Regions from separate parts of the Bacillus sp. MC1252 genome, predicted to be linked through region 1. Evidence: riboswitches for the same ligand, from Rfam matches in the RefSeq annotation. Region 1 holds a riboswitch; each other region holds the start of a gene.

Evidence for each region. A riboswitch is a leader RNA that binds a small molecule or an ion and turns the genes downstream of it on or off. The one in region 1 is predicted to bind S-adenosylmethionine.
Region 2: linked by a shared signal. The riboswitch ahead of mtnW (2,3-diketo-5-methylthiopentyl-1-phosphate enolase) and the one ahead of ACYH0L_RS18040 (5-methyltetrahydropteroyltriglutamate--homocysteine S-methyltransferase) in region 1 are both predicted to bind S-adenosylmethionine.
Region 3: linked by a shared signal. The riboswitch ahead of ACYH0L_RS05820 (methionine biosynthesis PLP-dependent protein) and the one ahead of ACYH0L_RS18040 (5-methyltetrahydropteroyltriglutamate--homocysteine S-methyltransferase) in region 1 are both predicted to bind S-adenosylmethionine.
Region 4: linked by a shared signal. The riboswitch ahead of ACYH0L_RS07425 (DUF2292 domain-containing protein) and the one ahead of ACYH0L_RS18040 (5-methyltetrahydropteroyltriglutamate--homocysteine S-methyltransferase) in region 1 are both predicted to bind S-adenosylmethionine.

Annotation. Positions count from the first base shown of each region.
Region 1 covers NZ_CM166369.1:3,490,249-3,497,933, forward strand. The annotation lists gene garR (2-hydroxy-3-oxopropionate reductase) at 1-192, shown strand, start outside; gene ACYH0L_RS18030 (four-carbon acid sugar kinase family protein) at 200-1,621, shown strand; gene ACYH0L_RS18035 (gluconate:H+ symporter) at 1,672-2,991, shown strand; SAM riboswitch class I at 3,074-3,186, shown strand; gene ACYH0L_RS18040 (5-methyltetrahydropteroyltriglutamate--homocysteine S-methyltransferase) at 3,274-4,398, shown strand; gene bglH (aryl-phospho-beta-d-glucosidase) at 4,452-5,870, opposite strand; gene ACYH0L_RS18050 (beta-glucoside-specific PTS transporter subunit IIABC) at 5,842-7,685, opposite strand, start outside.
Region 2 covers NZ_CM166369.1:1,273,219-1,280,903, forward strand. The annotation lists gene ACYH0L_RS06390 (pyridoxal phosphate-dependent aminotransferase) at 85-1,266, shown strand; SAM riboswitch class I at 1,319-1,420, shown strand; gene mtnW (2,3-diketo-5-methylthiopentyl-1-phosphate enolase) at 1,520-2,740, shown strand; gene ACYH0L_RS06400 (2-hydroxy-3-keto-5-methylthiopentenyl-1-phosphate phosphatase) at 2,741-3,436, shown strand; gene ACYH0L_RS06405 (methylthioribulose 1-phosphate dehydratase) at 3,400-4,038, shown strand; gene ACYH0L_RS06410 (1,2-dihydroxy-3-keto-5-methylthiopentene dioxygenase) at 4,055-4,585, shown strand; gene ACYH0L_RS06415 (aspartyl-phosphate phosphatase Spo0E family protein) at 4,887-5,129, shown strand; gene ACYH0L_RS06420 (ATP-binding protein) at 5,177-6,682, opposite strand; gene mhqR (MarR family transcriptional regulator MhqR) at 6,887-7,342, shown strand; gene motB (flagellar motor protein MotB) at 7,379-7,685, opposite strand, start outside.
Region 3 covers NZ_CM166369.1:1,164,209-1,171,893, reverse strand. The annotation lists partial or broken gene ACYH0L_RS05835 (peptidoglycan-binding domain-containing protein) at 98-344, opposite strand; tRNA gene ACYH0L_RS05830 (tRNA-Val) at 490-562, opposite strand; gene metC (cystathionine beta-lyase) at 695-1,873, opposite strand; gene ACYH0L_RS05820 (methionine biosynthesis PLP-dependent protein) at 1,870-2,988, opposite strand; SAM riboswitch class I at 3,066-3,187, opposite strand; gene ACYH0L_RS05815 (alpha/beta hydrolase) at 3,408-4,148, shown strand; gene ACYH0L_RS05810 (YjcG family protein) at 4,201-4,713, shown strand; gene ACYH0L_RS05805 (GNAT family N-acetyltransferase) at 4,720-5,154, shown strand; gene ACYH0L_RS05800 (hypothetical protein) at 5,238-5,495, opposite strand; gene ACYH0L_RS05795 (UvrD-helicase domain-containing protein) at 5,622-7,685, shown strand, end outside.
Region 4 covers NZ_CM166369.1:1,468,684-1,476,368, forward strand. The annotation lists gene carB (carbamoyl-phosphate synthase (glutamine-hydrolyzing) large subunit) at 1-2,828, shown strand, start outside; gene ACYH0L_RS07405 (dihydroorotate dehydrogenase electron transfer subunit) at 2,825-3,601, shown strand; gene ACYH0L_RS07410 (dihydroorotate dehydrogenase) at 3,595-4,527, shown strand; gene pyrF (orotidine-5'-phosphate decarboxylase) at 4,499-5,203, shown strand; gene pyrE (orotate phosphoribosyltransferase) at 5,211-5,849, shown strand; SAM riboswitch class I at 5,987-6,089, shown strand; gene ACYH0L_RS07425 (DUF2292 domain-containing protein) at 6,205-6,309, shown strand; gene ACYH0L_RS07430 (phosphoadenylyl-sulfate reductase) at 6,355-7,056, shown strand; gene ACYH0L_RS07435 (inorganic phosphate transporter) at 7,070-7,685, shown strand, end outside.

The DNA.
Region 1 (7,685 bases):
ATCGACATCAACTTAAAGGATTTAACCAATGTGATGGAAACTGCCCATGATATCGGCGTTCCTCTCCCTCTTTCTAGTCAGCTGCTTGAAATTTTCCATGCCCTCAAAGCAGACGGAAAGTCTGGACTTGATCATGGCGGCATTGTTCAATATTACGAAAAAATGGCTCATGTCGAAGTGAAGAAAGGATGAGATGATCATGATGCAAAGCACTGAAATACTGAATGCCATTCCGAAAGCGGATTCAAAGAGCATTCAAACGGCATATGAACAAGCACTAAGCCATTTTCAGCATAAAATCATTGTATTAGACGATGATCCAACAGGTATTCAAACCGTACATGGCGTCTCTGTTTTCACTGATTGGTCAGAGGAAAGCATTGAAGCCGGTTTTCTTGAAGACAGCCGTATGTTCTTTATTTTAACCAATTCTCGCAGTATGACTGAGAAAGAAACTGCCGCTGCGCACGAAACGATTGCTTCAACGATTGTGAAAGTAGCTGAGCGGCTTCATCAAGATTTCATCATTGTCAGCCGGGGAGATTCTACCCTGCGTGGACACTTTCCGCTGGAAACTGAAGTACTCAGAACAACCATTGAACAACGAAGCTCCTTCCAATTTGACGGAGAAATCATTCTTCCCTTTTTCCAAGAAGGCGGACGCTTTACGATCAACAATATCCACTACGTACAGGAAGGACACGACTTGATTCCTGCTGGTGATACAGAATTTGCACGAGACCGCACATTCGGCTTTCAGTCGTCTCATCTCGGGGAGTGGATTGAAGAAAAATCAGGCGGAACGTTCACAAAAAAGAACACCACCTACATTTCGTTAGAAGATATACGGGCTTTACGCATTGATCAAATCAAGGAGCAGCTCATGACCGTGAAGGATTTTCAAAAGGTGGCTGTGAACGCTGTAGATTATGACGATGTCAAAGTCTTTGTCACCGCCCTCATTGATGCCACCCAAGCAGGTCAGCAATTTATTTTCAGAAGTGCGGCTGCTCTCACAAAAGTACTTGGCGGCATCCACGACCAATCCTTATTAACAAGAAAAGACTTGATACAAGAAGAAAGCCCAAACGGTGGTCTTATCATGGTTGGTTCTCATGTCAAAAAAACAACGGAACAATTAAGAGCGCTGCAGCAAAATAAAGAGATCGCTTTTATTGAATTTAATACACATCTCGTGTTAGAACCCGAAGAATTTCAAGAGGAAATTGACCGCGTGATTGAGCAAACCGAAATGCTGTTAGCATCAGGTCAATCTGTTGCTGTTTATACAAGAAGAGAACGCCTTGACCTTGGGGACAATCGTCAAGAGGAGGAATTAAAGCTTTCCGTTCAAATTAGTGATGCTGTGACAAGCATTGTCCAGCGCCTCACAATTCGCCCTAAATATCTCATTGCCAAAGGTGGAATTACCTCAAGTGATATTGGAACAAGAGGGCTTAGCGTCAAACGTGCGACTGTTGCAGGTCAAATTAAACCTGGTATTCCCGTTTGGCAAACAGGAGAAGAAAGTAAATTCCCCTTCATTTCTTACGTGATTTTCCCGGGAAATGTTGGCTCAAAGGATACGTTAAAAGAAGCTGTAGAAATACTTGAAGGATAAAGCGCAGGGAGTGTTCTCGCTCCCTTATGCACCACAAAGGAGGAAAGACCATGTCGTTAGTTTTTATTGGACTTGGCGTTTTGTTATTGCTTTTACTCATGGTTGTCTTTAAGTTAAACGCTTTCATTTCGTTGATTATTGTCTCTTTAATTGTTGCTGTTTTAGAAGGTATGTCACCACTTGAAGCGATTGCTTCCGTCGAAAAAGGACTCGGTAGTACACTCGGGCATCTAGCACTGGTTCTCGGTTTTGGAGCGATGCTCGGTAAATTGATGGCTGATTCTGGCGGCGCCCAGCGCATTGCGATGACGCTCATTGACCGATTCGGCATTGGGAAAATCCAATGGGCAACAATGCTGACTGGATTTGTTATTGGAATTGCTCTGTTTTATGAAACCGGATTCATTATCTTAATTCCATTAGTCTTTACCATTGCTCAAGCCGCAAGACTTCCTGTGTTGTATGTTGGCATGCCGCTCGTCGCTGCACTCATCACAACACATGGCTTCCTCCCTCCTCATCCAGGGCCGACAGCCATTGCCAATGTCTTTCAAGCAAACATGGGACAAACGTTGTTAGTTGGAATTATTTTAGCAATTCCTGCTGTGTTAGTAGGCGGACTACTGTTTACGAAACTATTTCAAAAAGATCAATTGCATGCACATATACCGAAAAACTTATTTAATCCAAAGGAATTTACAGAAGAGGAAATGCCAAGCTTCGGGATTAGCATTTTTACCGCTGTTTTGCCTGTATTACTTATGACATTCAGAGCATTTTTAGAAATTTTCTTCCCATCCTCTCCATTCTTGCCAACAGCTGAGTTTTTAGGTGAACCGGCGATTGCGCTATTAATCTCAGTGCTGCTTGCCATCTACACGTTTGGACTTGGCAGGGGCAAAAGCATGCAGGAAGTCATGAAGTCGATCACGGATTCTATTGGCTCCATTGCAATGATTCTATTAATTATTGCAGGCGGCGGCGCTTTTAAACAGGTGCTCATCGATAGCGGCGTCGATCAATACATTGCGGGGATCATGCGAGGAAGCACTCTTTCTCCCCTGCTCCTCACCTGGCTGATTGCTGCTGTCCTGCGTGTATCATTAGGGTCAGCAACTGTCGCCGGTCTCACCGCGGCTGGCATTTCTGCACCACTTATTGGATTAACGGGTGTCAGCCCGGAATTAATGGTGATCGCAACAGGTGCCGGAAGTATTACGTTCTCTCACGTGAATGATGCGGGTTTCTGGATTTATAAAGAATACTTTAACCTGTCAATGGCCCAAACCTTTAAAACATGGACATTGATGGTCACTGTTCTTTCACTTGTCGGACTAGCTGGTGTTCTTGTCGCTGATTTGTTTATGTAGGAAAATAAATTGTAAAAGCCATTGACTTTTTCTCGAAAAGATTGAATAATTGTGTATATTAAGAAAATTGAATCAAAAGGTAACCTTATTAAGAGTGGTGGAGGGACTGGCCCTGTGAAACCCGGCAACCGCTGTTCCTAGGAACAGAATGGTGCTAATTCCTTAAGCAAGCACACGCTTGTTTGAAGATAAGGCAGAGATCTCACAGTATATGATGCTCTTCCTTATCCAAGGAAGAGCTTTTTTATTTGATATTCAACCTGTAGAAGGAAGGGATTCAGCATGACACAAGTACAAACCATTGGAAAGAAAACAACAAAGCCGCCATTTCGCGCAGATCAAGTAGGAAGTTTACTCCGTTCAGAGCGCATCAAAGAAGCACGTAAGCAAAAAGCAGACGGTACGCTGACAGCAGAGCAGCTCCGACAAATTGAAAATGCAGAAATCACACGTATTGTGGAGAAGCAAAAGGAGATTGGATTAGAGGTTGTGACAGACGGAGAATTCAGACGTGCATGGTGGCATTTTGACTTTCTTGAAGGACTTGATGGGGTCGAAGGATTTGAAGCAGATCAGGGCATTCAATTCCACAACACAACGACAAAAGCACGAGGCATTAAGGTAACGGGTAAAATCGATTTTACAGAGCACCCAATGCTAGAAGATTACCGCTTCCTTCACAGCATCGCTGGTGATCATACGGCAAAAATGACGATTCCAAGTCCGAATATGCTCTTTTTCCGTGGAAAGCTTGATGAAGGTGTGTATGACAGCTTAGATGATTTCCACCATGATGTGGCCCAGGCGTATAAGAAAGCCATCCGTGCTTTTTATGATGCAGGCTGCCGCTACTTGCAGCTAGATGATACGGCATGGGCAGTGTTCTTTTCTGAAAAAGGTCATGAACAAATCAAAGCCTTTGGCCGCGAGGAAGATGAACTTCGTGAGTCGTTTGCAAAAACAATCAATGAAGCCGTTGCCGATCGCCCAGAGGATTTAGTCATCACAATGCACATTTGCCGTGGCAATTTTAAATCAACATGGGCAGCTGAAGGTGGTTACGAAGCAGCGGCAGAAACGATTTTTGCTGGTTTAGATCTTGATGGCCTCTTTTTAGAATTTGACGACGATCGTTCTGGCGGATTTGAGCCTCTTCGATATGTGAAGAACCCAAATCTTCAAATCGTACTTGGTCTTGTGACTTCAAAGTACGGTGAGCTTGAGCCGGTTGAACAAATCAAAAAACGAATCGAGGAAGCGGCTCAATATGTAGACATCAACCAAATTTGTTTGAGTCCACAATGCGGATTCGCATCCACGGAGGAAGGCAATCTGTTAACAGAAGAGCAGCAATGGGAAAAGCTGCGTCATGTGATTGAGATTGCTGATCAAGTGTGGACGTCATAGTCCCTTGACGAAAAAAGAGACAAACCGCATCATCAGCGGTTTGTCTCTTTCTTTTATACATCTAAATAATCACCATTCGTAGCAATCACTTGTTTATACCAATCGAAGCTTTTCTTTTTCTTTCTATCTAATGTACCGTTTCCTTCATTATCACGGTCGACATAAATGAAGCCGTAGCGTTTTTTCATTTCAGCAGTTGAAGCACTGACAAGGTCAATTGGGCCCCAGCTTGTATAACCGATCAGGTCTACTCCGTCTGCGATCGCTTCTCTTGCCTCTAGCAAGTGGCTTCTGAGGTAATCAATCCGGTAATCGTCTTGAATCGATCCGTCCTCTTCCACTTGATCGACAGCGCCCAAGCCATTTTCTACGATAAACAATGGTTTTTGGTAGCGGTCATACAGCTGATTAAGCGTCGTACGAAGTCCTTTCGGATCAATTTGCCAGCCCCAATCACTTGCTTCAAGGTATGGGTTTTTCACGCCTGCAAATAGATTCCCACCTTCAGCCTGATCAAGGATTGCAGGATCTGTACTTGCCACAAAGCTCATATAATAACTGAAGCCGATATAGTCCACTGTATGGTTTCTTAAAATGTCTTCGTCACCATCTTGGAACTCAATGGTGATTCCATTTTCACGTAAATAACGTTTCATGTATCCTGGATAGTAGCCTCTTGCCTGTACATCTGAGAAGAACAATGTTTTACGGTCTTGATCAATCGCAGCAAACATATCTTCTGGTCTTGAGCTGTACGGATATGTGGTCATAGCTGCAATCATACAGCCAATTTTCGCATCTGGAATGATTTCGTGTCCCGCTTTAACAGCTAAAGCACTTGCAACAAATTGGTGATGGGCTGCTTGATATTGAATGCTTTTCTCGTCTTCGCCTTCTTCAAATACAAGTCCGCCACCTGTGAAAGGGGCATGTAACACGACGTTGATTTCGTTAAAAGTCATCCAATATTTCACTTTGTCTTTATATCTCGTGAACAATGTTTTAGCGTATGTTTCGTAAAGATCCACAAGCTTACGGTTTCTCCATCCGCCATAGTTTTTCACAAGTGCAAGAGGCATTTCATAATGAGAGATGGTCACAACTGGCTCAATCCCGTGCTTGTGAAGTTCATCAAACACTTTGTCATAGAAAGCAAGACCTTCTTCATTTGGTTCAGTATCGTCGCCATTTGGGAAAATACGCGGCCAAGAAATCGATAGTCTGAAGCACTTGAATCCCATTTCTGCAAAGAGTGCAATATCTTCTTTATAGCGATGGTAGAAGTCGATTGCATCATGATATAAGTTAAGGTCTTTCATTGATTCATCGAATGGGTGCATAATGCCATGTGGAGATACGTCAGCTGTAGATAAGCCTTTTCCACCTTTGTTATAAGCGCCTTCAATTTGGTTGGCAGCAACAGCGCCGCCCCATAAGAAACCTTTAGGAAATGTTTTTTCTAACTTGTTCATGTTGAATGACCTCCTCATTTTCTTTGACACTGACTGTGAGCAATGTCTCTTTCTCTGTGATCGTTCCATCTGTTTTCGCATCAACTCGTGCAAAATCGTTTGTGTTGGTGACGATAATAGGCGTGGTGACATCATAGCCTTCTTGCTGAATACCCTTGATATCAAATTCAACCAGCACATCTCCTGCTTGAACAAGATCACCGGACTGCACATGACTTGTGAAATGCTTTCCGCCAAGCTTCACCGTATCAATCCCAACATGGATGAGAAGCTCTGTACCTTTGTCACTCTTTAATCCAATCGCATGTTTTGTTTGGAAAATGGTTTCAACCTTGCCGTTGAACGGTGCAACAACACGTCCAACTGTTGGTACAATGGCAGTACCTTTACCCATGATTTCATTAGAGAATGTTGCATCATTTACTTGATTTAGCGGCTTTAATTGACCTTCAAGTGGGCTTTGTACCACTTGATTTTGAAGCGCTTCTGTATCTTTCTTTTCTTCCGGTTTGTCTGCTTTTGTTTCATCTTTCACTGGTACATCCTTGAATCCAAGTACAAGTGTCATGATGGTTGCCACAGCAAAGCCGATGACTAAACCGATTATTGAGTAGACAAACGTTGGTCCGATGAACGTTGGGATACCTGGAATACCTGCTGATCCAGACACCACATATGATTTCACTTTAAAGATGGACATGAACACGCCGCCTGCTGCTGCACCAATAAGAGCTGCAATGAACGGTTTTTTCAATCTCATGTTCACACCATACATAGCAGGTTCAGTAATCCCCATTAACGCTGTGATGCTTGTAGACATCGCCAATGATTTGAATGTTTTGTTTCTTGATTTTAAGAAAACACCGAATGCTGCGCCAGCTTGTGCCATATTTGCAACAAACATCATTGGAATAATGTAGTCAAAACCGTTTAATGTAATATTGTTGATCATGATTGGAACAAGCGCATAGTGCATGCCCGTAATGATCAATGGTGACATGAAGCCGCCGATCAAAAGTCCGGCTAAAATACCTGCATGTTTAAACAATAAATCAATTCCGCCTGAAAGGCCATTTCCGATAATTGCGCCAAGCGGTCCAACCGCTATGAGCATAATTGGTACAACGACAAGAAGTGTAACAGTTGGAACAAGGATAATTTTTAATGATTTCGGACTATATTTTTCTGCAAATCTTTCAACATATGAGCCGAGCCAGATTGTGAGTAGAATTGGAATCACCGATGAAGAGTACACAACGGCAACCACTGGCAAGCCTAGAAATTCTGTATTTCCTGCGCCCAGTAAAGCGGTTAACTGCGGATGCAGTGCTGCTGCTGCAATGGCAGCGGCGATATACTGATTTGTGCCAAGCTTTTTAGCTACGCTTACAGCAAGCAGAATCGGTAAGAAGTAAAAGGCTCCGTCTCCGATAGCTGTTAAAATCGCATACGTACTGCTTTTATCTGATATCCACTGGAACGTCAGCATCAGTGCCAATATCCCTTTGATCATACCGGCTCCAGCAATGGCTGGAAGAATCGGCGTGAAGACACCAGAGATAAAATCGAAAAGCTTTGATATCACATTTTGTTTTGATGCTTCTTCTGTACCGCCTGACTTTACATCTATTGACAGGCCTGAGTCAGCAATCATCGCTTGATAGACATTTGAGACATCATTGCCGATAATGACATGGTATTGACCGCCGCTTTGATTCACACCCATGACGCCATCTGTTGATTGCAGTTGCTCCTTATCCGCCTTGCTTTCATCGTATAAGTTGAAGCGAAGTCTTGTCATACAGTGCGTGACGT
Region 2 (7,685 bases), 1.5 Mb from region 1:
TTTTTTCAAAATTGCTTTACAATTCATAAAACAATCCATTACAGTGAGTGTATTGTCACGTAACTTGAATAGAAGGTGAAAAAAATGGAATTCCAGCAATCAGATGTGTTGAAACATTTACCGAAACAGTTTTTTGCGTCGCTTGTCCAAAAAGTGCAGAAAAAAGTGCAGGAAGGAGCTGATATCATTAATTTAGGCCAGGGAAATCCTGATCAGCCAACTCCTCCGCATATTGTAAAAGCCATGCAGGAAGCGGTAGCAAAGCCTGAAAATCATCAATACTCTTCATTCCGCGGGACGGCGAAACTAAAAAAGGCCGCCTCAGCCTTTTATGAAAGAGAATATGGCGTCACGCTTGATCCGATGACGGAGATCGCCATTTTATTTGGCGGGAAAGCGGGACTTGTTGAGCTGCCGCAATGCTTACTGAATCCGGGTGATACGCTGCTTGTCCCAGACCCTGGTTATCCTGATTACTGGTCAGGCGCTGTGCTTGCTGGAGCTCATATGGTCACCATGCCTCTTCTTGAACAAAATGATTTTTTACCTGACTACCATCTATTGCCTGAGGCTGATAAGAAACAGGCAAAATTGATGTACCTAAATTACCCAAACAATCCGACTGGTGCCACTGCAAGTCGTGCATTTTTTGAAGAAACCGTTACGTTTGCGAAAGATCACAAATTGTGTGTTGTCCATGATTTCGCATATGGCGGCATTGGATTCGATGGAGAAAAGCCGGTCAGCTTCCTGCAAATAGATGGAGCGAAAGAGACGGGTATTGAAATTTACACATTGTCCAAAACATATAATATGGCCGGCTGGAGAGTTGGTTTTGCAGCAGGAAATCCCTCTGTCATTGAAGCGATCGAGCTTTATCAGGATCATCTGTTTGTGTCACTGTTTAAAGCTACCCAAGATGCAGCAGCAGAAGCTCTTTTAAGCGATCAAACGTGCGTACAGGTGCAAAATGATCGTTATGAAAAAAGACGAAATACATGGATCGCTGCCTGCAAGGAGATTGGCTGGGACGTAAGTGCTCCAAAGGGATCATTTTTTGCTTGGTTAAAGGTGCCAGAAGGATTTACATCTGAATCCTTTTCTAACTTATTATTAGAGAAAGCGCATGTTGTCGTGGCGCCGGGGAATGGCTTTGGTGCTGGCGGTGAAGGCTACGTCAGAGTAGGGCTTTTAACAAGTGAGAAGCGGTTAAAAGAAGCCGCAGAGCGCATCGCTGCCTTGCAGCTATTTGAAAAAAGCCATTGACAACGTAAAAAAATGGTGGGATAATTCAGGCAATATTGAAGAAAATTGAATATTCTTATCAAGAGTAGGCAGAGGGACTAGCCCAATGAAGCCCGGCAACCGACTTCCATGAAGCACGGTGCTAATTCTTGCAGCAGGCGCTGAGAGATAAGATTCGGATGAATGAGACGAAACCTCTTTAAGGCGCTGCCCAAGCACTTAAAGAGGTTTTTTTATTGAACATATAGAGGACGCAATCGAAAGGGGATTCCTAGTGAGTGAATTACTGGCAACATACGTATTAACACACCGAGAGGATGAACAAATTGACCGTAAAGCGGAGCAGATCGCACTTGGTTTAACAGTTGGATCATGGACGGATTTGCCGCAGCTCAAAAAGGAGCAGCTTAAAAAACATAAAGGCCGAGTAGAGAAAGTGACAGAAAAGGTTGCATCAGCTGAAAATCGCCTGTATCAATCAGAGGTAACAATTGCTTATCCTGAGGCTAACTTTTCAGCAGACTTACCAGCCGTTTTAACAACGATATTTGGAAAGCTTTCACTAGATGGGAAAGTAAAGCTTGTCGATATAGAATTTTCGAATAGGTTTAAAAGAAAGCTGCCTGGACCGGTATTTGGAATAGAGGGGATACGAAAGAAATTAGATGTGTTTGATCGTCCGTTATTGATGAGTATTTTTAAAGGCGTGATCGGCCGTGATATGGCGGATTTAAAAGAGCAGCTCCGTTTACAGGCATTAGGCGGTGTTGACTTCATCAAAGATGATGAAATTTTATTTGAAAGTCCATTAGCCCCTTTTGAAGAACGAATCAAAGAAGGAAAAAAGATATTAAAAGAAACATATGAAGAGACAGGGCACCTAACGCTGTACGCCGTTAATTTAACTGGCAGAACCTTTGATCTTAAAGGTCGAGCAAGGAAGGCCGCTGAACTTGGAGCAGATGCGCTTCTATTCAACGTCTTTGCCTACGGACTTGATGTCATGCAAAGCTTAGCTGAGGACCCAGACATTCAATTGCCTATTATGGCACATCCAGCAGTGAGTGGCGCGTTTACATCATCTCCTGAATATGGGTTCTCACATTCGCTTCTTTTAGGTACATTAAATCGATATGCTGGCGCTGATTTGAGCCTTTTTCCATCTCCTTATGGATCGGTCGCACTTCCGAAAACAGATGCCCTTGGTATCTATGAAGCTTGCGTAAAAGAGGATACGGTTCAAAAAACGTTCCCTGTCCCATCAGCAGGCATTCACCCTGGTATGGTTCCAGTATTGATCAAAGATTTTGGATTCGATCATGTGATTAACGCAGGTGGAGGAATTCACGGACATCCGCGGGGAGCCATCGGCGGAGGGAAAGCATTTCGATCCATTATTGATGCGGTGATAAATGAAGAGCCCATCCAAGAAAAGGCATCATCTTGCCAAGACTTAAAAGCAGCACTTGATCTTTGGGGAAGGGTAGCAGAATAAATGAAAAAACCAATTGTATGTTGTGATTTTGATGGAACGATTACGAAAAATGATAATATTATTCGCATCATGAAGCAGTTTGCACCAAGTGAATGGACGAAGCTGAAGGATGGTGTCCTGTCAAAAGAGATCACGATTCAAGAAGGCGTCGGACAGATGTTTCAATTACTAACGAGTGATCAGAAGGAAGCCATTCAGTCGTTTATTTTAGAAGATACAGAGATTCGAGATGGATTCGAACAATTTGTTGATGATGTAAAAAAAGCAGACATTCCTTTCTATGTGTTAAGCGGCGGTATGGACTTTTTTGTCTATCCCATACTCGAAGGCATTGTAGATCCAGCCGATATTTATTGCAATCATGCATCATTTAAAGAAGATCATATTCAGATTGAATGGCCGCATGACTGCGATTCAGAATGTCAAAATGGCTGTGGCTGCTGCAAGCCCTCGATCATTCGAGAGCTGACTCATGAAAATGACTTCATTATCATGATCGGAGATTCAGTGACCGATATTGAGGCAGCAAAACATGCGGATCTCACGTTTGCGCGTGACTATTTGCTGAATGAGTGTAAAGAGCTCGGGCTCGTACATAAGGAGTATGAAACATTTATCGATTTAAAAGCGCAATTTGTTCAAATAAAGGAAGTGAAGGAATGGCTGACGCAAAGAGTAAACGATGGCAGGAGCTAGCAGACGTCAAACGTGAATTGGCACAAAGAGACTGGTTTTACGGAACAAGCGGCAATTTATCTATTAAGGTGTCGGATGATCCAATCACATTTTTGGTGACGGCAAGCGGCAAAGATAAACGAAAAGAAACGGACGAAGATTTTGTTTTAGTGGATGCAGCAGGTCAGCCTGATGATCCAAATCAACCGCTCAGACCATCGGCCGAAACACTGCTTCACACATATGTGTATGAGCGGACGAAAGCAGGCTGCTGTCTCCATGTCCACACAATCGATAATAATGTCATTTCAGAGTTGTATGGGGATAAAGGAGAGGTTCGTTTTAAAGGCAACGAAATCATAAAAGCCCTTGGTTATTGGGAAGAGGATGCAGAAGCCATTCTTCCTATTATAGAAAACCCAGCCCATATTCCGCATCTTGCAGAACAATTTGCAGCGCACCTTACAGAAGAGACGGAATCAGGTGCTGTGCTCATTCGCAATCATGGCATCACTGTCTGGGGAAAAACAGCATTTGAAGCAAAACGAGTGTTAGAGGCTTATGAATTTTTATTTAGCTATCGTTTAAAATTAACGCTTTATCAAAAGCAGCTTGTTAGATAAAAAGGAGGAAAAACACATGGCGACGATTTTTATTCATAATGAAGAGAACACATTACTTGAAAACGAACAAGAGGTAGCGGCATATTTAGAAAAACAAGGGGTCATTTATGAACATTGGGATATTGAAAAGCTGCCAAACCGGTTATCAGAAAAGTATGATTTAACAGATGAGGAAAAAGAAGAAATTTTGACCGTTTTCCAAAAGGAAATACAGAATATATCTGAACGAAGAGGGTACAAAGCGCAGGACGTGATTTCATTATCTGATGCGACATCAAATCTTGATGAGCTGCTCCAAAACTTTAAGCGTGAGCATCATCATACAGATGACGAAGTACGGTTTATTGTGAGTGGGCACGGAATCTTTGCCATTCAAGGCAAGGATGGCGTCTTTTTTGATGTGAGACTGAATCCAGGAGATTTAATTTCTGTGCCTCCGAATATCCGTCACTACTTTACACTGCAAGAGGATCGCCAAGTGGTCGCAGTTCGCATATTTGTCACAACTGAGGGCTGGGTGCCAATTTACGAAGAAGAAACGGTTTAATGAAAGGAGCTGATCCTTCCGCATGAGGCGGAAGATCAGCTTTTTTTTAGGAAAATAGACATGAAATGAGAAAGAAAATGGTTGATTTTGATCTTCTGCATAGGATAAAATTCTGTTTAATCAATGTGTCAGTCCTGCCCAAATTTGAAGTTTACCCCCAGATATGATTGAGTAAGAGGTCTTTAGGCTGTAAAAAATTAAATAAAATAAGCATATTTAATTTAATTTACAAATAAAGTATAATTTTGGTGTCGGATCATTTAGAACATAGACAGACGAATTCATTGCGGGAGCTGAGATCATGAATATTTATGTAAGGAAAGAACAACTGCTGATGTCCATTGATGAAAAGAGAAAACAAATGGTAGAAGCAGCTCAAGTGGAAGGGTACACAGGTGAGACGACAATTAAATATAGTCAAGAACTGGACAACCTGATGAATGAGTATCAGCATCTTCTTTTTCATGAAAAACAATCTGTTGCATCCCTTCATGATCTTGTGTCCCAAATGAGTCTTCTATCTGTGAACCGGCCCTCTTACTGACATGAAAAAACCGGTCTTGCATAAGCAAAACCGGCTGAACTCTTCAGCTATGCTGAGTGAGCGGAAGGAAGCATGATCATAACGGTTGTTCCTTTATTCACTTCGCTGTGAATATCAATTGTCCCGCCATACATCGAAATGATTCGTTTACACACAACAAGCCCAAGACCTGTGCCTTTTTCCTTCGACGTAATAAAGGGGAGGAAGATATGCTTTAGCATCTCTTCTGGTATGCCTTCACCCGTATCCTTCACTTTAATGATGACATGTTCTTTTTCAGCCTCAATCACAATCTTCAAATGACCGCCATTTGGCATCGCTTCTAAAGAGTTTTTCGCTACGTTTAATACGACTTGTTTAATGTGATCCTTCGTGCAATACACACCAACATCTTGAATCGTATTGATTTGCAAATCAACCTCGACATTATACAGGTTCGCCTCAGAGAAAACGATCGGCATGATCTCACTCACAATTTCTTTTACAGAATTATTCTGCCATTTTTCTGCAGTAGGTTTTCCTAACACAAGAAACTCACTGACTATTTGGTTAATCCGTTTAATTTCTTCCTCTATGACAGAAAAATAGAGCTGATCTTCTTCTGAATGATACTTCTTTTGCAAAAGCTGTATAAACCCGCTAATCCCTGTTAATGGATTGCGAATTTCGTGTGCTGTACTTGCCGCGAGTGTTCCAATTAATTCAATCTTTTGCGCCTCATTTTGATGACGCTCCTGCTGGGTTTGACGCCTTAAAATGATATATTGGACAAGTGTGAATAAAATATTTAATAAAATAAACGCACTGGATAGAGGAACCAGCGTAACGGACAGCACTTCACTAGTTGAAGCACGCTGCGGAAAAACCTCTAGCTTCCAGCTGTTTTCATCTAAATATGTAGATACGGTGCTGCCATTTTCTGATGCTGGCTGCGGCCCACTTGTAAACACAACATGTCCATTTTGATTCAGCATCTTAAAATGAAGATCTGGGTTCAATACATTCATGATATTTCTTAAATAGTCAATTTGAATGGCGGCGACTAAAACATTGGTGACTTCTTCGTTTTCATTCAAAACAGGGACACAAATGGAGAGAATCCGCTGTTTTGTAATTCTACTCACATAGTTATCTGTGATCACGGTCTGCTTGGTCACTTGAATGCGCTTAAAATAATCTCTGAATGAAAGGTTGATTTTTTCCTTTAACGGTGTGGTACTTGCTGTTACATTTCCTTTTTTGTCTAAAAGATACAGGCCTGAAAAACGAGGTTCTTGTTTATAGATTTTCTCTAGGATGTTTTGTACTTTTTTCGCCTCAAGCGGCTGGTCAAATCCCATGGCAAGGGAAGTTAATCTCGCTTCTGTTTCACTAATTAAATAATTCATTTGGTTTTTGTGAATATTTAACATAAGTGTAGCAGTTTGTTTGTTTTTTAAATCGATTTTTTCAGTTTCTTTTTCGTAGATAAAATAACTAATGATTAGGGTTGGAATCATCACCAAAATAAGGTACAGCCTGATCTTCTTCCAAAACCCTTTCAGTATACTCATCATTCATCGCTCCAACGTATTACCTAATAAACTTATTATAGCATTGAACCTATCTTTATTACGATGACTTGTATGATTTTTAAAAAATTAGGTGATTCGTTCTGGTCTCATTTTCATGCTAAAGATGGGTCAACATGTTGACATTTTACTTATTGTTTATTAATGTCACATTAGTGGGTTGCATTTCATAAAGGATGATAAAAAATGGAAAATCATAATGTTGAGAAATCTTTGAAATTATTTATTGTATTATCACGTGCTTATCGCTCAATCAATCATCACATGAACAAACATATTGTCAAGCACGGTCTGAATCCGACTGAATTTGCTGTACTAGAATTGCTGTATCATAAAGGTGATCAGCCGCTTCAGCAAATCGGTGATAAGATTTTACTCGCAAGCGGAAGCATCACGTATGTGGTCGATAAATTGGAGAAAAAAGAACTCCTCAGTCGTAAGGCTTGTGCAGAAGACCGCAGGGTGACATTTGCGCATATTACGGAACAAGGACGAGCTTTGCTTGATGACATCTTCCCAGATCATGCGAAAGAAATTCATGAGATGATCAGTGTGCTGAGTGAAGAAGAGAAGGATGCCTGCATCGATATGCTCAAACATGTGGGGCTGCGTGCAAAGCATTTATATGATCATAAAGAATAAACAAATAAAAAAGGAAGCCGCTGGTGGCTTCCTTTTTTATTTCGCTTTTCTCTCAATCGGTAAAATAAGTACTTCTACGCGTCTGTTTTTACTTCTGCCTTCCGCTGTATCGTTTGAGGCAATCGGTTTGAATTCACCGAAGCCTTTTGTGCTAAAGTTCTCTTGGTCTAGGTTGCTGTTCTCAAGTAGAATACTTAAAAAGTTTACAGCACGAATCGCGCTTAAATACCAGTTTGATTCAAATTCTGAATTTCTAATGGGGACATTATCTGTATGTCCGCTAATGACAATGTCACGAGCAGGGTTAATGACAAGCAGTTTTGAAATTTCTCTTGCTAACGGG
Region 3 (7,685 bases), 1.4 Mb from region 1:
CTCCTTTTTACAACCATATCACGTTTCACCTAACCTTATAACTAACTTTTTCCCTATTAAAACACAAAAAATCCCTATCCAATAAAGGACAGTGGATTTAATTATTTCGATGCTTTTTGAAGAGTGCTTTTGTCTTCGGACCATAGATACCATCAGCGCTAAGCCCATGCATGAGCTGGGACCGCATTTTCTGTTTTTGGTCCAAAGTAGCCGTCTATCCCATTGTTTTTGGCTTCCTTTTCAGGATAGAAAAATACAGCAGACAGTGCTTCCTGTCGAGCTTTTACTCTAGCACCCCTTGTCAAAGGCTCGGTCACTTTAAAGATGCCAGATGGTAAGTCGAACACTTTAGTCGTTTTGATCCTAAAAATACTGAGAAACAATCTGGTGGATAAAGTTCGTCCCCAATTCGTCCCCAATCAAAAGAAACAGAACAAATATTCGTTATCAGAAAAACAAAAAACCCTTGCTAGGCAAGGGTTTCAACGATGATTCCGACTGGGCTCGAACCAGCGACCTCTACCCTGTCAAGGTAGCGCTCTCCCAGCTGAGCTACGGAATCGGGTTATGTATCAGTTCTGGGCTTTCTGTACTGACAGTCTCTATTATATAACCATATATACAGGGCGTCAATGGTTTTGTTCAAAAAAGGCCAAAAAGCCGGATTCAGGAGCCGGCTTTTTTCCCACTTCATTTATGACTGGTTCACAAGGACGGGCTTTAGTTGACCGAGCGCTTGTTTGAAGTCGCGTTTGAGGTCTTCTCCATTTTCGACCCCGACACTTAATCGCAGCAATCCATCCGTGATGCCTCTTTTTTCTCTTTCTTCTTTTGGCATAGCGGCATGTGACATTTTGGCCGGGTAGGACAGAATGGATTCGACAGCGCCCAGGCTGACGGCGAATACAGGTAATGTGACGCCCTCGACCAATTCTTTTACAGCCGCTTGGTTTTCTAATTCAAATGAGAGGACTGCTCCAGCTCCGCTTGCCTGCTTTCGCTGAATGTCCGCCCCTGGATGGTCATCTAAGCCTGGGTAGTATACTTTTTTCACCGCAGGATGTTCTTTGAGGAACGAAGCTAGTTCTAATGCGGTTTGACTTGCTTTTTCTAATCTGACCTGAAGGGTTTTTAACCCTCTTAGCACGAGCCAGCAATCCTGCACGCCCAGGACCGCACCGAAAGAGTTTTGCAGCGAATATAGTTCCTCTCCCAGCTTTTCGTCTTTGACCACCGCTAAACCAGACAGCACATCACTGTGACCGCTTAAAAATTTCGTTGCGCTGTGCAGCACAACATCAACGCCAAGGTCTAGCGGCCGCTGGAGAGCAGGCGTTAAAAACGTATTATCTAAGAAGGTCAGACAGTCATGCTCTTTTGCAAGCTGGACGACGCCTTCAATATCCGTAATCCCCAGTGTAGGGTTTGACGGTGTTTCCATATAAATGACCTTCGTATTCGATTGAATGCCTTGTTTGGCTTCATTCAAATCCGTCATGTCCACGAAGGTATGCTCAATACCAAATCTCGAAAGGACTTGCGTGATCATACGGAATGTTCCGCCGTACACATCTTTTGTGACAAGGACGTGATCTCCCTTTGATAAAAGAAGAAAAGCGGTTGAAATGGCTGCCATACCTGACGCAAAGGCAAGCCCTCTTGTTCCTCCTTCTAACGCTGCAATGGTATCCTCTAATGCTTGACGTGTAGGAGTTCCTGATCTGGAATAGTCATATTGGCCAAATTCATCAAAGCTGCTTTGATGAAACGTGGACGCATGCTGAATCGGCACACTGACTGCACCTGTTGAACGGTCTGTTTTAAACGCATTATGAACAAGTTTTGTTTCGAGTGTCCAATCGTGTGTGGTCATTTGGCATGTACCTCCTCTTTCACTTGTGATAGTGCCTGTTTCAGATCAGCTTTCAGGTCATCCACATGCTCAATCCCAACAGAAAAACGGAGCAGTTTGTTACACACACCGTTTGCTATGCGAATCTCTTCTGGAATGTCCATGTGCGTTTGCGTGGCAGGATACGTAATGAAGCTTTCGATTCCACCAAGACTTTCAGCAAAACAAATCGTTTTCAGCTGCTTTAAAAATGGATTGACCCAGTCCTCTTTGGCTACACGAAATGACAGCATTCCTCCCTTGCCTGGGTAAAGAACATCTTGAATTTCAGGCTGCTCCTCTAAAAAATCCGCTAACTCCTTCGCATTTGCCTCATGCTGACGCATTCTAAGGGCCAATGTTTTCATTCCTCTCATTAAAAGCCATGAGTCAAATGGAGATAGGACCGCTCCGATGGCGTTTTGATGCTGGAACATGTCTTCAGATAGCTGCTCTCCTTTTGTGACCACAAGCCCGGCAAGGACGTCGTTGTGTCCGCCTAGATATTTGGTTGCGCTATGAATGACAATGTCCGCTCCAAGCGTAATCGGCTTTTGCAAGACTGGGGTGTAAAAGGTGTTGTCGACAATGACCAAAGCGTCATGCTCTTTTGCAATCTCCGCTATTTTTTGAATATCCGCTTCCTGCATGAGTGGATTTGTCGGCGTTTCAATAAAGACGGCTTTTGTGTTTGGCGTGATTTTAGAGCGTAAACAGTCTTCATCTGAAAAATCATCATAAAGAAAACGCAAGCCGTATTTTTTCCATTCGTTTTCAAACAAACGGTATGTTCCGCCATATAGGTCTGATGAGACAATGAGTTCATCTCCGCTCTCAAATAGAGCCATGATCGTTTGGATCGCTGCCATTCCCGAACTGAAGGCAAAACCGGCCGTCCCTTCTTCGAGTGAAGCAATCGCATCCTCTACAAGCTGTCTTGTTGGGTTTTTCGTTCGAATGTAATCAAACCCTGTTGATTCACCTATGCCTCTATGTCTGTATGCTGTTGAAAGATAAACGGGAGGACTGACTGTGCCAGTCGCCTCTTCGCTTCGGTTTCCAATTTGCGCTAATTTCGTTTCCACATGTTCTGTCATTTGACACCATCCTAAGTAAAATCTGATTTCAAAACAGAAAACCCCTTCTTCATAAGAAGAAGGGGTTTAATCGCTTCCTCTTATCTTCCAAGCAAAAAAGCTGCTTGCTGGATTTAGCACCTTGGTACATCACATGACGTGATGCATACCGGTTGCTGAGGTTTCAAAGGGCCAGTCCCTCCACCTCTCACGATAAGAATGTGTTGTCTGTCTGTTCTAATTCTTAATACTGTAACGTATTAAAACTCATTTTTCAAGGGGAATTGTAATGATTAATTAAAATTTTCTGTATTTTATAATAGAATGGATGTCAGCCGATTTGATTGCATGTTAGCATATAGGAACAACGCTGTCTTTCATGTTACAATGAATGGAAACGTTTCACTTGTGATGAATTTGGTTAGCTGGAGGAATGGATTATGGTGAAGAAAACAGGAATCATTCAAGAAGAAACCTTACAGTCAAAAGAACTTGGGACGGACATGACCGTTTTAATCTATTTGCCAGTCAATTACTCCCCGCTTTATACATATCATGTCATCATTGCACAAGATGGTCATGATTATTTCCGCTTAGGTAAAATAGGCAGACAGGCGGAAGAATTGATGCAAAATAAAGAAATAGAACGCTCGATTATCATTGGTGTTCCTTACGAAAATGTCACTGAAAGGCGAGATACGTATCATCCAGATGGCACAAAGTTTGAGGCGTATAAACGCTTTTTGGCAAATGAACTTGTCCCTTATATTGATGAACACTATCCAACGTATCAAATTGGGTCAGGACGTACGTTCATTGGTGATTCACTAGGCGCTACGATTTCACTCATGACAGCCATTGATTATCCTTCTTTATTTGGCGGGCTGATTTTGCAGTCTCCATATGTTGATGAGTCGGTCTTAGAAGCCGTCAAACAGTCAACAGCACTTTCTCATTATGCCATTATCCATCAAATTGGATCGGAAGAAACGGCTGTGAAAACAACAGATGGCCAAGTGCTTGATTTTATCAAACCGAACGCAGACTTAAAGGCCCTTCTTGAACAGTCTGGTGCGGATTATTTATTTGAGACATTCGAAGGGGATCATAAATGGACGTTTTGGCAGCCACTCATTGCCCCTTCGTTAAAAAGAATGCTCCCATATTCGTTAATCAACTGAATTTTGTTATAATAAACAATAATAAATACTTTCTTAATCAGGAGGGAACATGATGAAATACGGAGTTGTTATATTTCCATCAAAAAAATTGCAAGATATTGCGAACTCTTATCGGAAACGTTATGATCCGAACTATGCACTCATACCGCCTCATTTAACATTAAGAACACCTTTTGAATTAACGGATCTAGAAGCAGCTGAGATCGTTTCAACCTTGCGAGAGTATGCAAAAAATGCTTCTCCCATTACCTTACGTATTAAAAAATTCAGTTCATTCGCTCCTGTAAACAACGTCATTTATATGAAAGTAGAACCGAACGAGGACTTAATGGGTCTAAATGAAAAATTGTACACTGACTCACTTGCTGGCACACCGGAATATGCATTTGTTCCGCATGTAACAGTGGCTCAAACATTATCAGATGATGAGCATTCAGACATACTTGGCACATTAAAGCTGAGAAAGATTGATCATGAAGAAACGGTTGACCGCTTCCATCTTTTATATCAATTAGAGAATGGATCTTGGACCGTTTATGAAACATTTATTTTAGGAGAGGGATAAAGACATTTGAAAACAGTCATCGCAAAAGCACAAACACAACGAGAAGATGCATATTACGTTCGAAAAGAAGTGTTCGTAAAAGAACAAGAAGTTCCTTTAGAGATCGAAATTGATGAACTAGAAGACGAAGCCACCCATTTTGTCATTTATAACGATGACAATCAGCCGCAGGCAGCCGCTAGACTGCGTATGATTGAAGGTCCCAAGGCAAAGCTTGAACGGATTTGTGTGCTAAAAGAGGCGCGCTCTTTTGGCCTTGGTCACAGACTACTAGAGGCGCTAGAAACAGAGGCCGCTTCCAAGGGAGCGAAGGAAGCTGTTATGCATGCACAAGTCCAAGCTCTTCCTTTCTACGAAAAGAAAGGCTACAAAGCCGTTTCTGAACCATTTGAAGAAGCGGGTATCACACATGTCAAAATGACAAAAACACTATCTGTTTGATCAAAGAGAAAAGCCAGGGCATCATGGATGCTCTGGCTTTTCATTATTCATTATCGTTCGTCAAGGTAAGAAAGCGCAATCATTTATATATACGCATTGATATGAATGCCCTTTCCTTCCTCCATAAACATATCTCGTACAAAGCGTTCCCGCTTTTTTTGCTGTACTTTCGTTTCTGCTTCTGTCACTAAGTCCTCTTTTTTCTCCAGCTCTCTGTATACCTTGTCATGAAAGGTGCGAGTGACCTCTGTCACTTTCGCATAGTCTTCTTTATCCTGAGGAGCAGGACGATTGATATATTGAAAATACAGATCCGGCTGAATCGGGGCTATATATCCCATCAAGAACGCCTCCTTTGCTTCTCTTCTATTCTACTATTCCCTAAATATGACTGTTTGAAACACGCTTCATTTGATATGATTAGATTTGTTTCTTTTAAAGATTGATTGACTATTGGAGGACTAGCTTTGAATTGCGCACGACGACATGATCGAACGATCTCATTACATACGTATTCGAGAGAACATTATCAATTCCTCCATGATGAGGGGAAAAAAGGGCACTTATCTTGCCCATATTGCGGACAACCCGTCTTTTTCAGATTAAATATACATGAAGAGCCTGCCTTTATTCATAAGCAAACGTCTCAGCAAGAGATGTGCGAAAAAGCAGAAGAACAAGAAGACAACATGAAAAAAAAGAAAGAACCAGAGGAAAGTGCTTCCTACAAAGAACTTGGCAGCTTCCGTTTTCCAACTGGCAAACAGGTCATCTCGCAAACAAAGGAATCGTATGATTGGCAGGAACCAAGGTCGATTCAATTTAGCGAAGCCTTACATTTAGAAGAGAATGAACAAGTACATACCATTGACCTTTTTCCTCAAATCACCTTTAGCGCGCCGCAGCTTCAAGCTGTCACACATAAAGATGGTCCAATGCTTGTTCTGGCTGGTGCCGGAAGCGGGAAAACAAGGGTGCTGACGGCTAGAGCGGCTTATCTGATCTCACACCATCAAATCCCTGCTCACCATATATTACTCGTCACTTTCACTACAAAAGCCAGCAGTGAAATGAAAGAAAGACTGCGCAAGCAATACCAGCTTCATCCATCACAAGCGAACCAAGTTGTGACGGGCACCTTCCACAGTCTTTTTTATAAAATGCTGCTTCAAGATGATCCGAACAGATGGAACGGCCAGCACCTGATCAAGTTCGACTGGCAAAAGGAACAGTACCTTCGGAAAGCAATCATGAATGAAGGACTTGATGAGAAGGACTACCCTACCGATCAAGTGTTACAATCGATCGGCTATTGGAAAAATGCCTGTTTACCAGGCGAACTTCCTGAGCTAAAAGATGAAAAGGACAAAAAAATCTGGACGATCTATCAATCGTATGAACAGCAGAAACGGGACCATCAGCAATTTGACTTTGATGACATGGCCATTGCCTGCTTACACATGCTGACGGAACAGCCTGAACTTCTCAAACGATATCAAGAACGATTCAAATATATTTTAGTTGATGAATTTCAGGATATTAATCCGGTTCAATATCAGTTGATTCAGCTTTTAGCCGGAGAATCAGAGCAGCTATTTTGTGTAGGTGATGATGATCAAGCCATTTATGCCTTTAGGGGCAGCAACCCTGCTTTCATTCTTGAATTCAAACGGGACTATCCTTCAGCTCAGATCGTCCATTTACATGCGAATTATCGTTCTCACCATACAATTGTCGCAAGTGCAGATGCCATTATTAAAAGGAACCAGCATCGTTACGCGAAGACGTTAAAAGCTGTTCGTGCGGAGAAAATCCCTCCCACTCTCTTTTATCCATATGACGAGGAAGAGGAAGCGACCATGATTGTGGCAGATATTCAGGAAAAAATTAAAAACGGAGCAAAGCCGAATGATGTCTGCGTGCTGTTTAGAACCAATACGGGAGGACGCGCCATTTATGAGCGGCTGCATCAATCGGCGATTCCGTATGAGACAGATGCTGGCGTGAAAGCCTTTTACAGCAGACGAATTGTTCGAGTGCTGCTCGCCTTTCTTTCTTTAAGTCAGGATGCAGATGATGTGGCTGCAATGAAACAGCTGCTGCCGGTCTTCTTTTTAAAGCAGCAGACACTGAACACCCTGAAGGCGCTGACCATCACGGAGGATTGTTCAATGGTAGACGCCCTTGGAAAACTAACAGACATTCAGCCGTTTCAGCGTAAAAAGCTCCAATCGATCGTTCCCCTGTTCCGAACCTTACGAACGTTAAAGCCGTCTGACGCTGTGGCGTTTATTGAACAAAAGATGGGACTTGGTGATTACTTAAAAAAACGTGTGAACGATACGAATGTGCTTGAAAAAGGGGCAGATGATGTACGTGATGTGAAAACAGCTGCAAAACGCTTTGAAACAATTGAAGCCTTTCTCGCACATGCCGAACACATGAAGTCTGCTGAAAAGGAAAAAACAGATGAACCAGGTGTTCAGCTCATGACGATTCACCGTGCAAAAGGACTTGAATTCCAAACGGTG
Region 4 (7,685 bases), 1.7 Mb from region 1:
ATTTATTCCGTAATCTGATGAATGAACTAAATGAACCTGTCCCAGAAAGTGAAATCATTCATAACCTTGAAGAAGCGATGGCGTTTACGAATCAAATCGGTTTCCCTGTTATTGTCAGACCAGCCTATACATTAGGCGGAACGGGCGGCGGAATTTGTACAAACGAGCAAGAATTGAAGGAAATCGTCGAAAATGGATTGAAGCTAAGCCCAGTCACACAATGCTTGCTTGAAAAGAGTATTGCGGGCTTTAAAGAAATTGAATATGAAGTTATGCGTGATAGCGGTGACCATGCGATCGTTGTTTGTAACATGGAAAACTTTGATCCTGTCGGCATCCACACAGGTGACAGCATTGTCGTTGCACCAAGCCAAACGTTAAGTGACCGCGAATATCAGCTGCTTCGTAATGTGTCACTGAAGCTCATCCGTGCACTTGGCATTGAAGGCGGCTGTAACGTACAGCTGGCACTTGATCCGAACAGCTTTCAATACTATATCATCGAAGTAAACCCGCGCGTGAGCCGTTCCTCTGCGCTTGCGTCTAAAGCGACAGGTTATCCAATTGCAAAACTTGCAGCGAAAATTGCTGTCGGCTTAACGCTTGATGAAATGATGAACCCAGTCACAGGTAAAACATATGCAGCCTTCGAGCCAGCACTTGACTATATCGTATCAAAAATCCCGCGCTGGCCGTTTGACAAATTTGAATCTGCCAACAGACGTCTTGGTACGCAAATGAAAGCAACCGGTGAAGTCATGGCGATCGGCCGTACATTAGAAGAGTCTCTTTTAAAGGCTGTACGTTCACTTGAAGCGGATGTGCATCACATTGAATTAAAAGATGAAGCAGACATCACAAACGAAGTGCTCGAAAAGCGGATTATCAAAGCAGGAGACGAGCGGCTATTTTATATCGCTGAGGCGCTTAGAAGAGGCTACACAGTCGAACAGATTCATGAATTCTCAAAAATAGATTATTTCTTCCTCCATAAGCTAGAAGGCATCATCGCATTTGAAAAGACGTTAAAAGAAAAGAAAGGCAATACAGACGTATTAAAAGAAGCGAAAGATAAAGGCTTCTCAGACATCTATATTAGCCGAGAGTGGAACATGAAGGAAGCGGATGTCTACAAGCTAAGACAAGAAGCAGGCATCGTTCCTGTTTACAAAATGGTGGATACATGTGCGGCAGAATTTGAATCAGAGACGCCATATTTCTACAGTACGTATGAAGATGAAAATGAATCAGAACGAACAGACAAGAAAAGCGTCATAGTGTTAGGCTCAGGTCCAATCCGAATTGGACAAGGGGTCGAGTTTGATTATGCAACCGTTCATTCTGTGTGGGCGATCAAACAAGCAGGGTATGAAGCCATCATTATAAACAACAACCCTGAAACGGTCTCAACAGACTTCAGTATTTCAGATAAGCTTTACTTTGAACCACTTACTGTAGAAGATGTGATGCACATCATCGACCTTGAAAAACCAGAAGGTGTCGTTGTTCAGTTCGGCGGACAAACAGCGATCAACTTAGCAGATGAATTATCGAATAGAGGGGTTAAGATTCTAGGAACTTCGCTTGAAGACCTTGACCGCGCGGAAAACCGTGACAAGTTTGAACAAACATTAGAAACACTCGGCGTTCCGCAGCCAAAAGGAAAAACAGCTACGTCTGTGCCGGAGGCGGTAGCGATTGCGAATCAGATTGGCTACCCAGTCCTTGTCCGTCCTTCCTATGTATTAGGCGGTCGTGCGATGGAAATCGTTTATCAAGAAGAAGAGCTTCTTCACTACATGGAGAATGCGGTGAAAGTCAATCCGCAGCACCCAGTGTTAATTGACAAATATTTGACGGGAAAAGAAATTGAAGTAGATGCCGTATCTGATGGGGAAACTGTCGTGATCCCAGGGATTATGGAACATATTGAAAGAGCCGGGGTCCACTCAGGTGACTCGATTGCGGTTTACCCGCCGCAAACATTGTCTGATGAGATCAAAGCGAAGATCGCAGAATACACGATTAAACTCGCAAAAGGACTTAACATTATTGGACTGCTTAACATTCAATTTGTTCTATCAAAGGGAGAAGTGTTCGTCCTTGAAGTGAATCCGCGTTCAAGCCGGACTGTCCCATTCTTAAGTAAAATTACGGGCATTCCAATGGCAAACCTAGCGACAAAAGTCATTTTAGGTGACAAGCTCAAAAACTATGGCTACCAAGAAGGGCTTCACACCGAACAAGAAGGGGTGTACGTCAAAGTCCCAGTCTTCTCTTTTGCAAAACTAAGAAGAGTGGATATTACACTCGGGCCTGAAATGAAATCAACAGGTGAAGTTATGGGGAAAGATGTCACAATTGAAAAAGCCCTCTACAAAGGGTTGATTGCATCAGGGATACAAATTCCAAATGACGGAACGGTTCTCCTCACAGTCGCTGACAAGGATAAAGAAGAAGGGCTAGAGATTGCAAGAAGATTCCATTCCATCGGCTATCATATTTTAGCGACAGAAGGAACGGCGAATTACTTAAAACAAGCCTCCATTCCATCAAGTGTTGTCGGCAAAATAGGAGAAGAAGGCAAAAACCTTCTCGATGTCATTCGAAACGGGGAAGCTCAATTTGTCATCAACACCCTGACAAAAGGAAAGCAGCCGGCAAGAGACGGCTTTAGAATTAGACGTGAATCTGTTGAAAATGGAGTGGCTTGCTTAACGTCACTAGATACAGCAGAAGCCATTTTAAGAGTGCTTGAGAGCATGACATTTAGAGCAGACGAAATGCCAGAAGTGAAAACGAATGCTGAGGTGACAGTAACGATATGAAAAAAGCATACTTGACGGTCGTCTCAAACCGAGAGATCGCTGATCATATTTACGAAATGACATTAAAAGGTGACCTTGTGGACTCATTTCAAACGGCTGGACAGTTCCTTCATATAAAGGTCAGTGAATCCATGACACCGCTGCTGAGAAGACCGATCAGTATTGCCAACATTCATGCCGAGCAAAAAGAAGCAACCATCATTTACCGCGCAGAAGGAGAGGGCACAAAGCTCCTCTCCCAAAAGCGGGCGGGAGAATCAGTCGATGTATTAGGGCCGCTTGGGAACGGTTATGACCCTTCAGTTGTCCAGCCTGGGCAGACGGCATTACTAGTCGGTGGAGGAATTGGAGTACCGCCTCTATATGAGCTTTCCAAGCGTTTAACGAAAAAAGGCGTTATCGTGAAGCATGTCCTCGGCTTTCAATCGAAAAAGGATGTATTTTACGAGGAGAAATTTCAAGCACTTGGCGATACTTATATCGCGACCGTTGATGGAACATACGGCTCAAAAGGTTTTGTGACAGGTGTGATCGAAGAAAATGATTTGAGCTTTGATGTGCTGCTTTCCTGCGGACCGACACCTATGCTAAAAGCACTGAAAGACACGTATCCTGATAAGCCTGTCTACATTTCAATGGAAGAACGAATGGGCTGCGGAATCGGTGCGTGCTTTGCTTGTGTCTGTCATACCGATCAGCACGAAAAACCTTACGTCAAAGTCTGTCTTGATGGACCTGTATTTAAAGCAGAGGAGGTGGCATTGTCATGCTAAACGTGGAGTTACCCGGCTTATCTTTAAAGAACCCGATTATACCTGCATCAGGCTGCTTTGGATTCGGAAGAGAATTTGCTTCATTATATGATTTATCCATGCTGGGCGGCATCATGATCAAAGCCACTACCCTTGAAGCGAGATTTGGCAACCCGACACCGAGGGTGGCCGAGACTGGAGCCGGTATGCTGAATGCGATCGGCCTTCAAAATCCAGGTCTAAAAGGCGTGCTCGAAAATGAATTGCCTTGGCTTGAGCAGTTTGATACCCCCATTATTGCAAACGTTGCTGGCTCACAGGTCGATGATTATGTCGAAGTAGCAAAACAAATCAGCCAAGCAAAGAATGTCCATGCCCTTGAACTAAATATTTCTTGTCCGAATGTCAAAACAGGCGGGATCGCATTTGGTACAGACCCAAACATGGCGGCGTCGTTGACAAAAGCGGTCAAGGAAGTCTCCTCCGTTCCTGTCTATGTGAAACTGTCTCCTAATGTGGCGAATATTGTTGAGATTGCTAAAGCGATTGAATCTGCTGGAGCGGATGGGCTTACCATGATTAATACCTTAATTGGCATGCGTTTAAATTTAAAAACTGGGAAGCCCATCCTTGCCAATAAAACAGGCGGATTATCAGGTCCAGCTATAAAACCTGTCGCTGTTCGAATGGTGCATGAGGTCAGTCAGGCGGTTTCTATTCCGATTATTGGGATGGGCGGGGTGCAAAGTGCTGAAGATGTACTTGAATTTTTACTAGCAGGTGCAAGTGCAGTAGCTGTTGGCACAGCCAATTTTGTGAACCCTTTTATTTGCCCAGAAATCATTGACGAGCTGCCAAATGTGTTAGCGGCTTATGGTTATTCATCTGTAGAGGAATGTATCGGAAGGAGCTGGAAACATGAAGCACTTGCCCATCATCGCGCTTGATTTCCCATCAGGGCAGGAGGCACTTGCCTTTTTAGAACCCTTTGAAGGAGCACCATTATTTGTGAAGGTTGGTATGGAGCTGTTTTACCAAGAAGGTCCAGCCATCCTTGACGCGCTGAAAGAAAAAGATTGCCGCATATTTCTTGATCTGAAATTACATGACATTCCAACAACGGTGCAAAAAGCGATGAACCGGCTTGCTGCACTTGGCGTTGATTTAGTCAATGTACATGCAGCTGGCGGGAAACGAATGATGCAGGCTGCGGTAGAGGGACTTGAAAGCGGGACGCCTGCTGGACAAAGCCGCCCGGGCATTATTGCTGTGACTCAGCTGACAAGTACGTCAGAAGACATGATGAACAAAGAATTACTCATTGATCGTCCATTGCAAGAGACTGTGCTGCATTACGGACAATTGGCATATGAAAGTGGACTCGACGGTGTTGTTTGCTCTGTTCATGAATCTAAAGCCCTTCATGAGCACATCTCACCTTCCTTTCTCACTGTGACACCAGGGATTCGCTTGCCGAATGATCAAACCGATGACCAAAAGCGTGTCGCGACACCTGCCTTTGCAAAAGAGCAAGGTGCTTCACAAATTGTTGTCGGAAGATCCATCACGAAAGCTGAAAGTCCAATAGAAGCCTATCATCAAATTTTGAAAGAGTGGGAGTGACTGCCGGATGAAAACGAAAATCGCTAAACATCTACTACAAATCAAAGCTGTCTCATTAAAACCAGACACACCGTTTACGTGGGCAAGCGGCATCAAATCACCGATTTACTGTGATAACCGCCTGACTTTGTCGTACCCGGAAGTGAGACACGACATCGCTGAAGGTCTAAAAGATTTGATTCTCACTCATTTTGAGGGAGCGGAGGTTGTCGCTGGCACTGCAACAGCGGGCATTCCGCATGCCGCATTAGCTGCAGACCGCCTGAACGTGCCGATGTGTTATGTCAGAAGTAAGCCAAAAGCACACGGAAAAGGGAATCAGATTGAAGGAGCCGTATCGCCTGGTCAAAAAGTTGTTGTCGTAGAAGACCTCATTTCAACTGGTGGGAGCGTGCTTGAAGTGGTCTCGGCTCTTCAAGACGAAGGCTGTGACGTACTCGGAGTTGCTGCAATTTTCACATACGGCCTGCCAAAAGCAGCTGCTGCTTTTCAAGAGAAAAACATTCCATATGTCACACTAACAGACTATGACACGCTGACAGACGTGGCTCTTGAGCTAAAAGCGATCGAACCTTCTGCTATGAATAAACTAAAACGCTGGAGACAAGATCCTACCTCTGAATCTTGGATGGAAGAAACGGTTTAAAAGCTGTGCCACTCGCACAGCTTTTTCATTTGGTTAAAAATAGTAAAATAGACTCAAATTTAAATAAAAACTAATCCTATCAATAAAGTCGGGTTGACTTTTGTTTGAATTGTGTTAATATTTAATACAAATTAAAACTCTTATCCAGAGAGGTGGAGGGACTGGCCCGATGAAACCCGGCAACCTGCGATTCGTAAGGTGCCACTTCCTGCAAAATGATTCTATTTTGAAAGATAAGGAAATCGTGAGCTTCCTCATCTTTCTTTCGGACTGAAAGAAAGTTTTTTTATTTTAACGTGAGGAGGAAGAGGAGATGGAAGTGAAACAAAACCAGGATGAGGGCTTAGTGAAGCACATGCAAGAACTGATTGGGGATATAAAATTCGGTTCGATTACGTTGATTGTTCAGGACGGTCAAGTGATTCAAGTAGAAAAAAACGAAAAAATTAGGTTGAAGTAGTGCGCAGATTAGCAATATGAGCGGTACTCCGGAAGGGGAGAAACAATGTTAACTTACGAAAATTGGCAAGAGCCGTCCATTACATTTCAAGAGGACGATTTGTATAAAGGGGCCCTATCCGTGCTGAAATGGGCGTACGGTCATTATGGTGATCAGCTCGTTTATGCATGCAGTTTTGGCATTGAGGGCATTGTCCTGATTGATCTTATTGCGAAAGTAAAAAAGGATGCGAGAATTGTCTTTTTAGATACAGGTCTGCATTTTAAGGAAACGTACGATACAATTGATGCGGTAAAGGAAAGATACCCCGGTTTAGACATCGTACTGAAAACACCTGAGCTGACAGTTGAACAGCAAAACGAGCAGCATGGTGAAAAATTATGGGAAACAAATCCTCAAAGCTGCTGCCATATGCGCAAGGTCATTCCTTTGCAAGAGACACTATCTGGCTATCCGGCATGGCTTTCTGGCTTAAGAAGAGAGCAGTCACCAAAACGAGCAGGTACGAACTTTTTAAATCAGGATGAAAAGTTCAAATCAGTGAAAGTATGTCCGCTCATTCACTGGACGTGGAAGGACATATGGAGATATGCATCTAGAGAGGATCTTACTTATAATCCGCTGCATGACCAGGGATACCCAAGTATCGGCTGTGCACCGTGTACACAGCCAGCATTTACTGCGGATGATTTGCGTTCTGGCAGATGGTCAGGTACAGCAAAGACAGAGTGCGGATTACATGAGTAAGGGAGCATAATGTATGGAAATCGCCGCAATTTTATTTAGTTTATTCTTTGCTTTAAACATAGGCGCAAGCGGAGCAGCCGCTTCTATGGGCATTGCGTATGGATCAGGTGCAATTAAAAAGCCCATCTATGCACTCAGCGTTTGTGCAGTCGGAGTTTTAGCAGGTTCAGTGATTGGCGGCGGTGAGGTCGTCAAAACGATTAGCTCTGGTATTATGCCAGAATCTGTGATTACAATTGAAATTGTTTGTATCATCATTGGTTCTGCCGCATTATCACTCTTCATAGCGAATCTGATGGCCATCCCTTTATCAACAAGTGAGGTCACAGTAGGGGCTGTGGTCGGTGTTGCAGTCGCGTATAAAGTGTTATATGTGAAATCTATTTTAGTCATTGTGGCCTTTTGGATCATCATTCCACTTGTCGCCTTTGTTTTCACCTTTACTGTAGTCAAAATCATCAGAATGTTCCCTAAACGCACATTATCTAAAAAAAGCACTGCGATTTTATCAGTCTTGCTCATGATCAGTGGATTTCTAGAGGCGTTTTCAGCCGGTATGAACAATGTTGCCAATGCAGTCGGCCCGCTTGTGGCCTCAAGCGTCTTGTCCGTTGGGCAAGGAACACTTT